DNA from 3 places in the Arthrobacter nitrophenolicus genome. Region 1 is predicted to be linked to each of the others. Evidence: riboswitches for the same ligand, from Rfam matches in the RefSeq annotation. Region 1 holds a riboswitch; each other region holds the start of a gene.
What was found. Region 1 has a riboswitch for S-adenosylmethionine ahead of ACJJV6_RS14720 (bifunctional o-acetylhomoserine/o-acetylserine sulfhydrylase). Riboswitches for the same ligand answer to the same signal wherever they lie in the genome.
Positions count from the first base shown of each region.

Region 1 (4,832 bases):
CCTTTATCGGCAATGTGGTGATGGGCATCGTGTTTGCCTGGCTGTACACCCGGACCAAGCGGGTTATGCCCCTTGTTATTGCCCACGCGCTTTTGGATATCGTGGCATTTGTCGGCTTCAGCCTCTTCGGCCGGGCCGTGGGGCTGGGGTAGCGGCTACGTACGGAGCAGGGCTGAGTCACTCCGGGCCGGACCGCTAAGTGCAGGGTCGCTGAGGGCCCAATCGCTAAAGGCCCAGCCGCTGAGGGTCAGGTCCTTTTCCGGGTCCGGTGGGAGGACGATGGGCATGGCGTAGAAGTCGTCCCATACGGGGTCGTAGGGTGCGATGTCGTCGGCGTCGATGAGGTTGTCGTCCCCCGGTTCTTCACAGGGCGGTTCTTCCCAGGGTGGTTCTTCCCATGGTGGTTTGGCACAGGGTGGTGCTGATTCCAGCCATTCCGGAGGGCACCATGCCTCGGCGGGGGAGTCATCTGCTCCAGTTTGTCCCTTTAGGTGCGGCACGGTGTTGATTTCCTGAACCAGGACGTTGTCCGGCCAGATGGTTGGTTTGCGGTCAGGTTGTTCGCTGGAGTATTGGCGGCCGGTGGGTGATTTCCAGCCGGGTGGTTCGGTTTCCGTTGCTTGGGTGGGTGTCCAGCCGCTGTTGTGTTTGAGGCGGTGGTGCTTCGGGCAGAGTTGTGCCAGGTTGCTGAGTCCGGTTGTTCCGCCGTGTTGCCAGGCCTGGAGGTGGTCGGCTTCGTTGTCCAAGGCGTTGTTGTTGCAGCCGGGGAAGGTGCATTTGCCGTCGCGGAGGGTCAGGGCTTGTTTCATGGCTTTGGTGAGCCGGTAGCTGGTGCGGCCGATTTCCAGGGGTGCTCCGTCGCGCGGGTCGATGAGGACGCGGGTGAAGGACTCTGCTCCGTCGGCGAGGAGTTTACGGGCCATGGACGCGGGGATTGGGCCGTAGCCGTCCAGGGTGGCCGGTTCGTCAGTTAGGCCGAGCAGGGCGAACACGGGGACGGTGACGAGGACGTCGGTGCGGGGTGTGGGGACTTTCCCGGCTCCGGGGCTGGTTGCGCCGGGGGACGCGGTGGTGATGCTGGTTCCCGCTTGGCTGCAGGTGTCGCCGGTGCTGTTGTCTTTGGTGCCGGGGTTACTGGTTGCGTCGATGTGATCGTTGGTTTCGAGGTGAGTGCTGTCCGGGATGCCGGGGTCCGCTGCTGGTTCGTCGGATCCGAAGAGGGTGGCGAGCCCGAGGAATTCATCAGGGAACTGGTCCTCCGCGGCGCCTTGAACCTGATCGCCGGTGCCGGGGTGGCTGTTGCCGTCGCCGGCTGCAGCGTTGATGGTGCCGGGTTGGCTGCCGCGTTGTCCACCGGTGCCTTCCGTGTCCCCGCCGCCGGCCGGGGAGGCCATGCTCGGACCGGAGCCGGAGCCGGAGCCGGAGCCGGTGCCGGTGCTGGCGTCTGTGGTGGTAGTTATGGCTTGGGCGGGGGTGAGGAGGCGTCGGGCGACTTCATCGGCCCTGATTTGGGAAAGAGTGCGGGTTTCGTTGGGGCCCTGGAGGCCGCGGGCGATGGCTGTAGTTTTGTTCCAGGCCGCCAACGCGCAGTCTGCCCGCATATAGATCGCGAACCAGGCCATGCCGTCGCGGTCGGGGGTGAATTCGACCCGCCGGTCGGCTGCGGATTTGGTGTGGCGTTTTTCGATGGATTCGGGGTGGTGGCGTTCGCGCCAGGCGCGGACCTTGGCCCGCAGCCGGGACGGCACAAGGTTCGCGGCGGGGCAGCCGCGGGCCGGGTTCGGCGCGTCCGGGTCCAGGAAGTGGTCCGCCAAGGCTACGGCGGCGGGGTGGTCCAGGGCCTCGGTTTCGTCGGCGATGATCCTGGCGCCCTGCCACGACAACGCCCCGGAAGACAGGTTCCCGTAGACCGAGGGGAGGGCGCAGACCCGACGGGACTGGGTGATGAATGCCCCTGCTGCTCCGGAGCTGATGGTCAGGACTCCGGCGATTTCTTCCACTGTTGATATTTCCGTGAACGTGCGGTCGTGGGCGGAGGCATCGGGCGGGGTCATGGCCTGCTGCAGGTCAAGGCACTGGGCAGCGTCCCTGGCCTTGAGTGCGGTGGTTTGTGCCTCAAGCTTGGATTCCAGGCCAAGCCGTTCCAACCGAAGCTCATACAGTCGGCCGAGAACATCAACCCCGGTTCCGTCCGCATCTCTATTGGCATGCACGGTCTTCAAGGCTTCTTCCTCAAGGAACAGCCCATTCAGCGCGGCCGCGGTGGCATAAAAGCCTTCCATCGCCGCTGCTGTCCCTGAGACGTTTCCCATACCCACATCATCGCGGGAGGCACTGACAATTTGCGCTGGAGCTGTTCCGCATGCTTCTCCCTGCCCGGCGCCGGGAGCCGCGATGGCAGGAAACAGCGCCTTCCTCTTAGCTCCGCTGCCCATGCCGTTTCCCATACAAGAATCATCGCGGGAGGGTGTGACATTTTGAGTGGCTGATGCCAAAAGACCTAAGCCACGGGAAAACAACACCCGCGGGGTAAACAACTTCGGCCGCCATCAGGAGGTGACGCCGTTGTCACATCCTGATGGCGGCCGAAGCCCGCTCGGGCCAAATGCCCGGTCAGGGGAAGGTCAGATGGTGACCGCTCCGTTTTGGGTTTCGAAGGTCACTGAGAGGATGCCGGGCGTACCGTGCGGGGCAACCCACTCAACGGCAACATCCTCCAGCGGCTTTTCCACCGGCTCGCCCAGCCATTCGGTAACCCGGGAGGCCGAGCCGGCGATGGTCAGGCAGCTCATCTTGATGTTGCTCTCGTAGGCGTTAGACGGGTGGAGCGACGGATCGCCCTCCCACTTCAGCATGTAGGGCACCTGAGGATCGGCGATGAGGCCCAGGATTCCAATCTGCTTCCACACCAGCTCGCGGCCGTCGGGGAACTTGCGGTTGCCATTGACGGCGGCCCGTCCCAGGCGTTCCTCGAAGGGAGCAAGGTCGTCAACTTCGACGCACCAGCCCATCCAGCCGCCGCCCGCTGCGGAGCGGGCCCGCACGGCCTGTCCAAAGGGAGCCTTGTCCGACGCCGGGTGGTCCAGGACCTCCACGACCTCAAGGTATTTGTGTCCCGCGAGCGGGATGATCATATTCCGGGTACCGAACCGGGGGTGTACCCCGCCCTTCACTGCCTCAACGCCGAGGGCAGAAGAAATACGTTCGGTGGTGGCCGCGAGGCCATCGTGTTCACAGGCGTAAGAGACGTGATCCATGCGCATGCCATCATCTTGGCACTTTGTGATCGGGCTCTCAGCTAAGGGTACCCTTACTGGGATTTTTCGATTTCAGCACCCCTCGAAACCTGCTCCACGGGCGGAAAGCGGCCCAGGACCATGTTCGTCACAATGGTGTCCGCCCGGCCGGGCGCACTCCTACACTGGGCCCAGGTCATGAGTGCCAGCAACAGCCCCGGCTCGCTGGCCGGCAACCCTCCATCCGCGGTGGGGTGCCCCGGGTGAGGACCTGGCCGTCCGGCAAAAGGCCGGATGGCAAGCGCGGCCCGTGGTGCTTCCAGCATGCCGGGCCCAGTCAAAGGAGCCTTGAATGTCCAACGGATGGTCCTTCGAAACCCGCCAGATCCACGTCGGCCAGGAACCGGATGCTGCCACCGGCGCCCGCGCCCTGCCTATCTACCAGACCACCTCCTTCGTCTTTCCCAGCGCCGAGAGCGCCGCGAACCGCTTCGCCCTCGCCGAGCTTGCCCCGATCTATACGCGCATCGGCAACCCGACCCAGGACGCCGTGGAGCAGCGGATCGCCAGCCTTGAAGGGGGCCTCGCCGCGCTCCTCCTCAGCTCGGGGCAGGCGGCAGAGACGTTCGCCGTCCTGAACATCGCCGAGGCCGGTGACCACATCGTGGCCAGCCCCAGCCTTTACGGCGGCACCTACAACCTGTTTGCCCACACCCTGAAGAAGTTCGGCATCTCCGTCACCTTCGTGGCGGACCCGGACAACCTGGACCACTGGCGCGAGGCGGTCCAGCCCAACACCAAGCTGTTCTTTGCCGAGGTGGTGTCCAACCCGCGACAGGACGTGCTGGACATCGAAGGCGTCTCCCGGACCGCCCATGAGGCCGGCGTACCACTGATCGTGGACAACACGCTGTCCACGCCGTACCTGATCCGGCCGCTGGAATGGGGCGCGGACATCGTGGTCCACTCGGCCACCAAGTACCTGGGCGGCCACGGCGCAGCGATCGCCGGCGTCATCGTCGATTCAGGCAAGTTCGACTTCAGCAAGGACCCGGAACGCTTTCCCGGCTTCAACACCCCGGACCCCACCTACAACGGCCTCGTGTACGGCCGCGACCTGGGGGAAGGCGGAGCACTGGGAGCCAACCTGTCCTACATCCTCAAGGCCCGGGTCCAGCTCCTGCGTGACCTCGGTTCGGCCGTTTCGCCCTTCAACGCCTTCCTGATCTCGCAGGGACTGGAGACCCTGAGCCTGCGCGTGGAGCGCCATGTGGCCAACGCCCAGGAGGTTGCGCGGTGGCTGGAAGCACGGGACGACGTCGAATCCGTCGCCTACGCCGGGCTGCCCTCCAGCCCCTGGTATGAGCGCGGCCGCAAGTACGGCCCCAGGGGCACCGGCGCGATCGTCGCCTTCAACCTGGCCGGCGGCGCAGAGGCGGGCAAGCGGTTCGTGGACGCCCTGGAACTGCACTCCCACGTTGCCAACATCGGCGACGTCCGCTCGCTGGTCATCCACCCGGCGTCGACCACGCACAGCCAGCTGTCCCCGGAGCAGCAGGCCGCGGCCGGCGTCGCCCCGGGACTGGTCCGCCTCTC
Region 1 is NZ_CP174504.1:3,188,526-3,193,357, forward strand. Features, by position in the region: gene ACJJV6_RS14705 (CPBP family intramembrane glutamic endopeptidase) at 1-152, shown strand, start outside; gene ACJJV6_RS14710 (HNH endonuclease signature motif containing protein) at 156-2,312, opposite strand; gene ACJJV6_RS14715 (VOC family protein) at 2,625-3,263, opposite strand; SAM riboswitch class IV at 3,431-3,546, shown strand; gene ACJJV6_RS14720 (bifunctional o-acetylhomoserine/o-acetylserine sulfhydrylase) at 3,589-4,832, shown strand, end outside.

Region 2 (4,832 bases), 1.8 Mb from region 1:
GGTGCTTCATCAACCAGCAGCCGCTCAGTCCGGAGGACAGCTTCTGGGCCGCCATGCGCGACAGGATCAGTCCGGATCGCAGCGGCCTTCACATGAAGGGCCCCGCAGCCACCGACTACATCATGGCCAGCTACCCCGGGCTGGTCTGAGCAGGACCAGCCCCAGGGACATCAAGGGCGGCGTGAACCAAGGGCTGCGGCCCCGGTTCACGCCGCTTTTCCATGCCTCGAAAAGCCTTCGACGCCGGGCCCGTCTCCTAGGTGGGAATGATCCGGAAGAGGAACTTCGTCCGGACCATGACCCACAGCAGCCCCAGCACCGCCGCATAGGCTGCCGTGTTCAGCAGGACGTTCTCCTGCTGCAGGGCCGGGATGTTCGCCACCACGGCAATCAGCACCACGTGCATGATGAACACGTAGAGCGTGGCGCGGCCCAGCGGAATCAGGAACCAGCCCAGGGCCCGCTGCACGGGCTTCCAGTACGCGGTGAGGAAGGCATAGGCCGCGACCACCAGGACCAGGACGTTGAGCAGCCGGCCGGGCGCCAGGTACGTCCTCGCAAAGAGCGCGTCGTAGACCGTCCGGTACACGGTGTCCGCGACGAGCGCCAGCCGGACGTCGAAGCCGTTGGCCAGGTAGGGATTTCCCCAGGACAGGAAGGCCAACAGGAAAGCGAGCGCCGTGCAGGCGGCCACCACCCAGGTCCGCGCCGAGAGCCAGGCGACGATGCTGCGCCGGTGGAATCCGGCAACCAGGCCGAGCACGAACAATACCTGCCACACGAGCAGCGGGAACGAGTCCTCGAACTGCGACGGCAGGAGCCGGAAGCGCGTAGTGGCGCCGACGGCGTAGACCGCCAGGGTGCCGGCCAGCACCCACACGGCCTTGCCCCGGTTGAGGGCAGCAAGAATGAAGGGGCTGGCCAGCAGCAGCACCACGTACAACCCCATCACATTGAACTGCCACGGGCCGAACTGCAGCAGCAGGATGGCGGGAAGCACCTGGGGCGGCACCGGGAACTGGAAGAGCGACTCCATTCCTGCATAGAGGTCGTAGGTGCGTCCGGCGCCGTCGTGCCCTGCCCCGCCGGTCCCTTGGTCCACGAAGGTGGTGAGCGCGTCGGTACGGAACACCGGCAGCAGGGAAGCCAGGAAGACACCCACCAGGACGATCAGCGCCGTCAGGTAGAGCTTGCCGGCGCGCCGTGACGTCAGGTCCACGACCGTTCCAAAATCGTCCTTCACCCGTGGCCCGTACACCATGCCCACCACCAGGCCGGAGAAGAGGACAAACAGCTCGGCACCCGAAACGAAGCCCACCGCCTCCTGGGTGAGCAGCTGGAACAGGGACGTCATGCCCAGATGGTTGACCACCACGAACACAATGGCCAGTCCGCGCAGCAGGTCCACGCGGGAATCCCTGCCGGACGGGTCCGTATAGCTCCAGGCCGTTGCGGCGTTGACGCGGCGCGGAATCTGCCACAGAGCCACAAGGAGGATGACGAGCGCGGCCCCCACGGTCCAGGCTGCAGGCCCGGCCAGCGTGTTGGCCCGGACATAACCGCTGCCGCCGGCGGACACTTCCGTGACGGGACCGGTCACCAGGGGCGAGGCCTCCAGCCGTTCCAGCGCCGCCCGGGCAACCTCCGGGCTGCCGGTCAGCAGCCAGTCGATGCTGGCCACGCCGGTGTCCCTGGTGCTGGTGCGCTCGTCCCAGACCACCGCGGCCGTCCTGCCAAACTCCGCCGAGGTGGCTGTGCCTACCACCTGGTCCCACCAGCCGGTCTTGATCTCAGCTTCGGATGCGCCGCCGGAGGCCGGGCTGTAGAAAGCGGCGGTCTGCAGCAGGAACGGTTTGTTCCGCCCTTGGGCATAGGTGGCGTAGAAGTTCTCGCCTCCTGAAGCCGTCAGCATCTCCGCCAGCTCGCCGGCGCGCGGAAGGGTATTGACGGCCGCGCCGCCGGCAGTGTCGTCGTGGAAGGCCGTCAGGCCAACCCAGTCCACGGCGTCATCACCGGGATAGTACGGTTCGTAGGCGCTGTCGGACCCGTCCCAGGCGCCGTCGCCGTTTGTATCCAGCAGTTCGAACCCGTCGCTGCCGGGAGCCGGGGCGTTCCGGTTCCGGTCAAAGGGGTAATCCTTGCCCAGGAACGGCTCCCAGACCATGACTGTCCGGCCGTCGCCGGAATCCTTGAACGCCGCGGACACTGTCCGGAACGCCTCCCGGTACGCGGCCGGCTGCTGGCCCCACTCCACCCAGCCGGCGTTCATGTCCGGGGCAAACCGCACCAGCACCTGGCCCTGGAACTGTGCGGTCAACCGGCGGATTTCCCGAGCGAATGATCCGGCAGCCGCGGCGTCGATCTGGTCCAGCGGCACGGTGGGCTTGACCGTGAGCATGGCGTGGGACCCCTGAAGCGATGACTGTTCAAGGAAGCCCTTGATGTCGTTCTGCTCGGAGGACCGGTACGGAAAGGCGATGTCGTGTCCAAAGACAGCCGGCGACGCTCCCAGCCGCTCGGCAAACCCCGCGGCAGTGTCCTCGCCCCATTCCAGGACGACGCCGAGCATCGGCTCCCCTGCATCCGGGGCGGGTTCGGCCGCCCGGGCCGGCCCCGCCGACAGGACCGCTGCCACACATGCAACAACAAGTGCGGCAAGGAACGCCCAGGCCAGGCGGAGGCGGCAGGGCGCGGCTGTTCGCATGTTCAAAGGGACCCCCAGTGCTGATCTTCGACGGCGGGGCGCTGCCCCCTAAGAACTGTATCGGGCCGCCCCTCCCGCGATGGGATAGAAAAAGCCCTCCCACCTGCTGTAATGCCGCCGTCGGCCGTCCCCCGGGAAGGGCACCGCGACCGCATCCCCGGCAGCGTTTCCGCTTCAGTTACGCAACATGACGACAACGGCGATGCGGCCGCCGGTGCCAGATGTTACGTTTTTGGGGAGTAATGAGTACCGGCGCCAAGCCCTGACTGGCCGGTCGGCAACCCTCCTTCCGCGGCGGGGTGCCTCAGGTGAATACTCGGCATATCGACCGATTCGAGCTGCAAGCGTGAGAGAAGGAGATCCGTCGTGTCCGACGCCCCCGAAGAAAAGCTGTCCTACCGCCTCATCAGCGGCCCGGACAACCGTGAATTCTGTGAGCGGATCTCCACCGCGCTCGCCGAAGGCTACGTCCTGCACGGAAGCCCGGCGGCAGCCTTCAACGGCACCAGCGTCATCGTGGCCCAGGCCGTCGTCCTGCCCGCCGCCATCGCCTCGGCGGACGCCGCCGTCGCCACCGCTGTTGACGACCTGGAAGCAGCCAACGAGGACCTCGAGTTCGACGGCGAGGGCCACGCATGAGCTACGCAGGAGACCTGACGCCGGAGGAAGCCTGGGCCAAGCTTGAGCAGGGTGCCATCCTGGTGGACGTGCGCACCGAAGGCGAATGGGCCCACATCGGCATCCCGGACACCAAGGCCACGGACAACGATCCGCTGTTCATCCAGTGGACCTTCCCCGGCGGCATTCCCAACCCGGATTTCCTCAAGGACCTGAGCCAGCAGGCGCCGGAAGACTCCAGTACCGAATTGGTGTTCATCTGCCGCTCCGGCCAGCGTTCCATCTCCGCCGCCATCGCCGCGACGCAGGCCGGTTTCACCTCCTACAACGTCCTGGAGGGCTTCGAAGGCGATCCGGACCGCTACGGCGAACGGACCGTCAATGGCTGGAAGAACCGCGGCCTGCCGACCAACCTCGGAAAGAACTAAGTGACCTTCAATAACGACGCCGCCGGCTGGAACCCCGACACCCAGGCCGTCCGCGGCGGGCTGGATCGCACCAACTTCCAGGAAACCTCCGAAGCGGTCTTCCTGAACTCGGGCTTCGTGTACGAATCCGCCGCCGCTGCGGAACGCGCCTTCACCGGCGAGGACGAGCGCTTCGTCTACTCCCGGTACGGCAACCCCTCCGTGGCAACCTTCCAGGAGCGGCTCCGGCTGCTCGAGGGCACGGAGGCATGCTTCGCCACTGCGTCCGGCATGTCCGCCGTCTTCACCGCCCTGGGCGCCCTGCTGGCTGCCGGGGACCGCGTGGTGGCCGCCCGTTCGCTCTTCGGTTCCTGCTTCGTCATCCTGAATGAGATCCTGCCGCGGTGGGGCGTGGAGACGGTGTTCGTGGACGGCCCGGACCTGGAGCAGTGGCGCGCCGCCCTGTCCCAGCCCACCACCGCCGTCTTCTTCGAGTCCCCGTCCAACCCGATGCAGGAGATCGTGGACATCGCCGCGGTCAGCGAACTCGCGCACGCCGCCGGGGCCACCGTCGTCGTCGACAACGTCTTTGCCACTCCCCTGCTCCAGCGCTGCGGCCAGCTGGGCGCGGACGTCATTGTCTACTCGGGCACCAAGCACATCGACGGCCAGGGCCGGGTGATGGGCGGTGCCATCCTGGGCACCAAGGAGTACATCGAGGGCCCGGTCAAGCAGCTGATGCGCCACACCGGCCCGTCGCTGTCGCCGTTCAACGCGTGGGTGCTGACCAAGGGCCTGGAGACCATGGCGCTGCGTGTCAACCACTCTTCCGCCACCGCCCTCCGGCTCGCTGAATGGCTGGAGCAGCAGCCTGCCGTGAGCTGGGTGAAGTACCCGCTGCTGAAGTCCCACCCGCAGTACGACCTCGCAGCGAAGCAGATGCGTGCCGGCGGCACGGTGCTCACCCTGGAACTTGCCCCCTCCGGCGGCCGCTCGGGCAAGGAAGCCGCCTTCGCGCTGCTGGACGGGCTGCGGATCATCGACATCTCCAACAACCTGGGCGACTCGAAGTCCCTGATCACGCACCCGGCCACCACCACGCA
Region 2 is NZ_CP174504.1:1,393,337-1,398,168, forward strand. Features, by position in the region: gene ACJJV6_RS06575 (hypothetical protein) at 1-149, shown strand, start outside; gene opgC (OpgC domain-containing protein) at 257-2,704, opposite strand; SAM riboswitch class IV at 2,943-3,057, shown strand; gene ACJJV6_RS06585 (DUF1737 domain-containing protein) at 3,071-3,343, shown strand; gene ACJJV6_RS06590 (rhodanese-like domain-containing protein) at 3,340-3,750, shown strand; gene ACJJV6_RS06595 (O-succinylhomoserine sulfhydrylase) at 3,751-4,832, shown strand, end outside.
Region 2: another riboswitch for S-adenosylmethionine. It lies ahead of ACJJV6_RS06585 (DUF1737 domain-containing protein); the one in region 1 lies ahead of ACJJV6_RS14720 (bifunctional o-acetylhomoserine/o-acetylserine sulfhydrylase).

Region 3 (4,832 bases), 1.1 Mb from region 1:
GGGGCATAAGCACGCATGACCGCTGCAGCCGCCACCCGGGACAATTCCGGAACTCCTGTCCCCCACTGGCCCGCACCCTTCGCCTCGCGGCCCGTTGACGCCACCGTCACGGTCCCCGGCTCGAAGTCCCTGACCAACAGGTACCTCGTCCTCGCGGCGCTGGCCGACGGACCGTCACGCCTGCGTGCACCCCTGCACTCCCGCGACTCGGCCCTGATGATCGAGGCGCTCCGCCAGCTGGGCGCCACCATCACGGAAGTGCCGGGCGACGGCGCATTCGGGCCGGACCTCGAAGTAATCCCGCTGGGGCAGGACGCGGAGCAGCCGCTCACCAGGATCGACTGCGGCCTGGCCGGCACGGTCATGCGCTTCGTTCCGCCCATCGCGGCGCTTCGAAACGGCGCCAGCGTGTTCGACGGCGACCCGCACGCACGCAAGCGTCCGATGGGAACCATCATCGAGGCGCTGAGGGCACTGGGGGTGGCGGTATCCGCCGAGGATGGGGGCACGCCGTCGTCGCTTCCGTTCGTGGTGGAAGGCAGCGGAGAGGTCCGTGGCGGGCACCTGGTGATCGATGCCAGCGCGTCCTCCCAGTTCGTCTCGGCGCTCCTCCTGGTGGGGGCACGGTTCACGGAAGGCCTGCATCTTGAGCACGTGGGCAAGCCGGTACCCAGCCTGGACCACATCAACATGACGGTCGCCGTCCTCCGCGGGGCGGGGGTCCAGGTTGACGACTCGGTGCCCAACCACTGGGTTGTCCAACCTGGTCCCATCCGCGCTTTCGACCAGCGGATTGAGCAGGACCTCTCCAACGCCGGTCCCTTCCTCGCGGCAGCGCTGGCTTCTGGCGGGACTGTCCGGATTCCCGGCTGGCCGGAGGAGACCCAGCAGGTGGGTGACCTGTGGCGCAACATCCTGACCGAGATGGGCGCCACAGTGACACTGGAGGATGGCGTCCTCACGGTCACGGGCGGCCCGGAAATCAAGGGCGCCCACTTCGCCGACACCAGCGAACTGGCACCCACGGTAGCGGCGCTCTGCGCGCTGGCGTCGGGCCCGTCCCGGCTCACCGGGATCGCCCACCTGCGCGGGCACGAAACGGACCGGCTGGCCGCGCTGGTCACGGAAATCAACCGCCTGGGCGGTGATGCCGAGGAAACCAGCGACGGCCTGGTGATCCGGCCCGCCCCGCTGCATGCCGGCGTCGTGCACAGCTACGCTGACCACCGCATGGCCACTGCAGGGGCAATCCTGGGCCTGGCGGTGGAAGGAGTGCAGGTGGAGGACATCGCCACCACGGCGAAAACCATGCCCGAGTTCCCCCGGATCTGGGCGGACATGCTCGCCCAGGGCGGTGCCCCGCAGCAGGAGGCCCGCACCGGGGCGGAAGGCTAGCGGTGGCCAGGCGCACTGACTCCTGGGACGAATCGGACGTCCGGATCCGGCCCAACAAGAAGGGTTCCAGGCCCCGCACCAAGGACCGTCCCAGCCACGACGACGCCGTGACCGGTCGGATCATCACCGTTGACCGGGGGCGATACACGGCCGTGGTGGGCGAGGACTCCGCGAACGAGCGTACGGTTATCGCCGCCCGGGCCCGGGAACTGCGCCGCTCCCCCGTGGTGGCGGGCGACTTCGTTTCCCTCGTGGGGGACGTCTCCGGCGACCCCGATACCCTGGCCCGGCTGGTGCGGATCCAGGACCGCAAAACCCTCCTGCGGCGCAGCGCCGACGACACGGATCCGGTGGAGCGGGCCGTGGTGGCCAATGCCGACCAGCTGGTGATCGTGGTGGCCGCCGCCAACCCGGAACCCCGCACGGGCTTCATCGACCGCGCACTGGTGGCGGCCTACGACGCCGGCATCGACCCGGTCCTGCTCGTGACCAAGGCGGACGTCAAGGATCCAGCGGAGCTCCTGTCCAACTACACGCACCTCGACCTTCCCGTGATCATCAGCCGCACCGCCGACACCCAGGCGTCCGGCATCGACGCCCGCTCCGACGACGGCCTGTCCGCCCGGCTGGACAGCGCGGCAGTTGCCGCGCTCCGGTCCTACCTGGACGGCAAGGTCACCGTCATGCTCGGACACTCCGGTGTCGGCAAGTCAACAATGGTCAACGCGCTCACGGGAGCCGAGCGGGCCACCGGCGGCGTCAACGCGGTCACCGGCAGGGGCCGGCACACGTCGTCGTCCGCCCTGGCCCTGCGGCTGGTGGACGCCCCGCCGGGCAGCTGGATCATCGACACCCCCGGCATCCGTTCGTTCGGCCTGGCGCATGTGGACCCGGACCGGATCCTGCGGTCCTTCCCCGACCTCTCACCCGGCACCGACGCCTGCGAACGCGGCTGCAAGCACACGGCAACTGCCGTTAACTGCGGCCTGGATGAATGGGTCGCCGCGGGCCATGCCGGACCCACCGGAGAAGCGCGGCTGGCCTCGCTGCGCCGGTTGCTCGGAGCGGATCCGCGGGAGGAAGCGCAGGAGGCAAAGGAGCTCGGCAGCGTCAACTGACAACGCCGATCTCCCAGCAGAACTGCCTGCAGACGGTAGTTTGGAACCATGATCCAACCCGCTTCGAGCTACAACGATGACCTGCGCCTGGCCCATGTCCTGGCCGACTCCGTGGATGACCAGACCATGAGCCGCTTCAAGGCACTGGACCTCCACGTGGAGACCAAGCCCGACCTGACGCCGGTCACCGACGCGGACAAGGCCGCCGAGGAAGCCATCCGCGGCCAGCTCTCCCGCTCCCGTCCGCGCGACGCGGTCCTGGGTGAGGAGTTCGGCAGTACCGGCCACGGCTCGCGCCGCTGGATCATCGACCCCATCGACGGGACCAAGAACTTCGTCCGCGGCGTCCCTGTCTGGGCCACCCTGATCGCCCTCGTCGACGAGGGCGAGCCGGTGGTCGGCGTCGTCAGCGCCCCGGCCCTCGGCAAGCGGTGGTGGGCCGCCAAGGGCATGGGCGCCTACATGGGGCGTTCACTCGCCGCGGCCACCAGGCTCCGGGTCTCCAACGTTTCCAGCCTGTCCGACGCTTCGCTGTCCTACTCAAGCCTCTCCGGCTGGAAGGAGCGGGGAAACCTGGACGAGTTCCTGGGGCTCACCGAGTCGGTGTGGCGGACCCGCGCCTACGGCGACTTCTGGTCCTACTGCATGGTGGCCGAGGGCTCGGTGGATATCGCCTGCGAGCCGGAGCTGAACCTGTACGACATGGCAGCCCTGGTGCCGATCGTGGTGGAGGCCGGCGGACGCTTCACCTCGTTGGAGGGTGAGGACGGCCCCTTCGGCGGTAACGCCCTGGCCACCAACTCCATCCTGCACTCGGAAGTGCTGCAGCGGCTGAACCCGGGTTTGGACGACCTGCTCTAAAGACCCCGGCAACCGAACAAACGACGGCGGATACCTCCGGAAGGAGGTGTCCGCCGTCGTGTTCTTCGCCGAAAGGCGAGATTTCCATCCGCACGTAACAAAAGCCTTAACAATTGCGCCGGCTTCAGTCCTGGCCGCCCCATGTTCTACGCTCTTAACCAGGTCACGAGTGCCAGCGCAAAACCCCGGTTTGCTGGCCGGCAACCCTCCATTCGCGGTGGGGTGCCCCGGGTGACGACCAGGCCGGTCCGGAGCGGATGCGGCAAGCGCGGATTCCCTTGATACCGGAGTCCTGTTTTGAAGTGAGGTCTCTGTGACAACTGCCACCGTCTCCCCCAACGCCGCCATTACCGCCGAATCCGTCTTCGACGAGCGCCAGGCGCTGGCCGGCCGTCCGCTTGCAGCCGTCACCGGAGCGGAAATCCAGGCACCGCTGATTTCGGGCGGCCACATCCGCTACGCGAACCTCGACTATGGCGCTTCGGCCCCCGCCCTCTCGGTGGTCTCCGCCTACCTGAACGAGATCCTGCCCTTCTATGCCAGCGTCCACCGCGGTGCCGGCTACGCGTCCCAGATCAGCACCTCGGTCTACGAAAACGCCCGCAGCATCGTCCGCGACTTCGTGGGCGGCCGCCCGGACGACTCCGTGATCTTCACGCGGAACACCACGGACTCGCTCAACCTGCTGGCCGGCTGCCTGCCCCTCACCGACGGCCGGCCCGCCGGCGACGTCCTGTACCTGGACATCGAGCACCACGCCAACCTCCTGCCGTGGCAGGGCGTTCCCCACCGCAGCATCGTTGCTGCCGACACCATCGCCGGCACCATCGACGCCGTGCGCGCCGAACTGGAACAGGGTGGCGTCAGCCTGCTGGCCATCACGGGTGCCTCCAACGTCACGGGCGAGATCCTGCCGGTCCGAGCCCTTGCTGCCCTGGCCCACCAGCACGGGGCCCGCATCGTGGTGGACGCGGCCCAGCTGGCGCCGCACCGGCGCATCAACATCAGCGCGGACGACGTCGATTACGTCGCCTTCTCCGGCCACAAGCTGTACGCGCCCTTCGGCGCCGGCGTCCTGGTGGGCAGGCCGGACTGGCTCGACGCCGGGACCCCCCACCTTGCCGGCGGCGGCGCCGTCAAGGAAGCCAGGCTCGACGGCGTCAGCTGGGCAACCGGACCGGCCCGCCACGAGGGCGGCTCCCCCAACGTCCTGGGTGCCGCCACGCTGGCCAAGGCCACCCAGGTCATCGCGGGCCTGGACCAGGAACGCTGGCACGCGCACGAGTCCGCCATCCGTTCCTTCCTGGTGGAGGGCCTGCAGGAGATCGACGGCGTCACGGTGCACCAGATCTTCAAGGACACCAACCCGGACACGGACACCATCGGTGTAGTCAACTTCTCCGTTGAGGGCTACGACGCCGGCCTGGTGGCTGCGTACCTCTCGGCCGAGCACGGCGT
Region 3 is NZ_CP174504.1:92,203-97,034, forward strand. Features, by position in the region: gene ACJJV6_RS00425 (DoxX family protein) at 1-9, shown strand, start outside; gene aroA (3-phosphoshikimate 1-carboxyvinyltransferase) at 16-1,395, shown strand; gene ACJJV6_RS00435 (ribosome small subunit-dependent GTPase A) at 1,398-2,513, shown strand; gene hisN (histidinol-phosphatase) at 2,562-3,374, shown strand; SAM riboswitch class IV at 3,536-3,649, shown strand; gene ACJJV6_RS00445 (aminotransferase class V-fold PLP-dependent enzyme) at 3,688-4,832, shown strand, end outside.
Region 3: another riboswitch for S-adenosylmethionine. It lies ahead of ACJJV6_RS00445 (aminotransferase class V-fold PLP-dependent enzyme); the one in region 1 lies ahead of ACJJV6_RS14720 (bifunctional o-acetylhomoserine/o-acetylserine sulfhydrylase).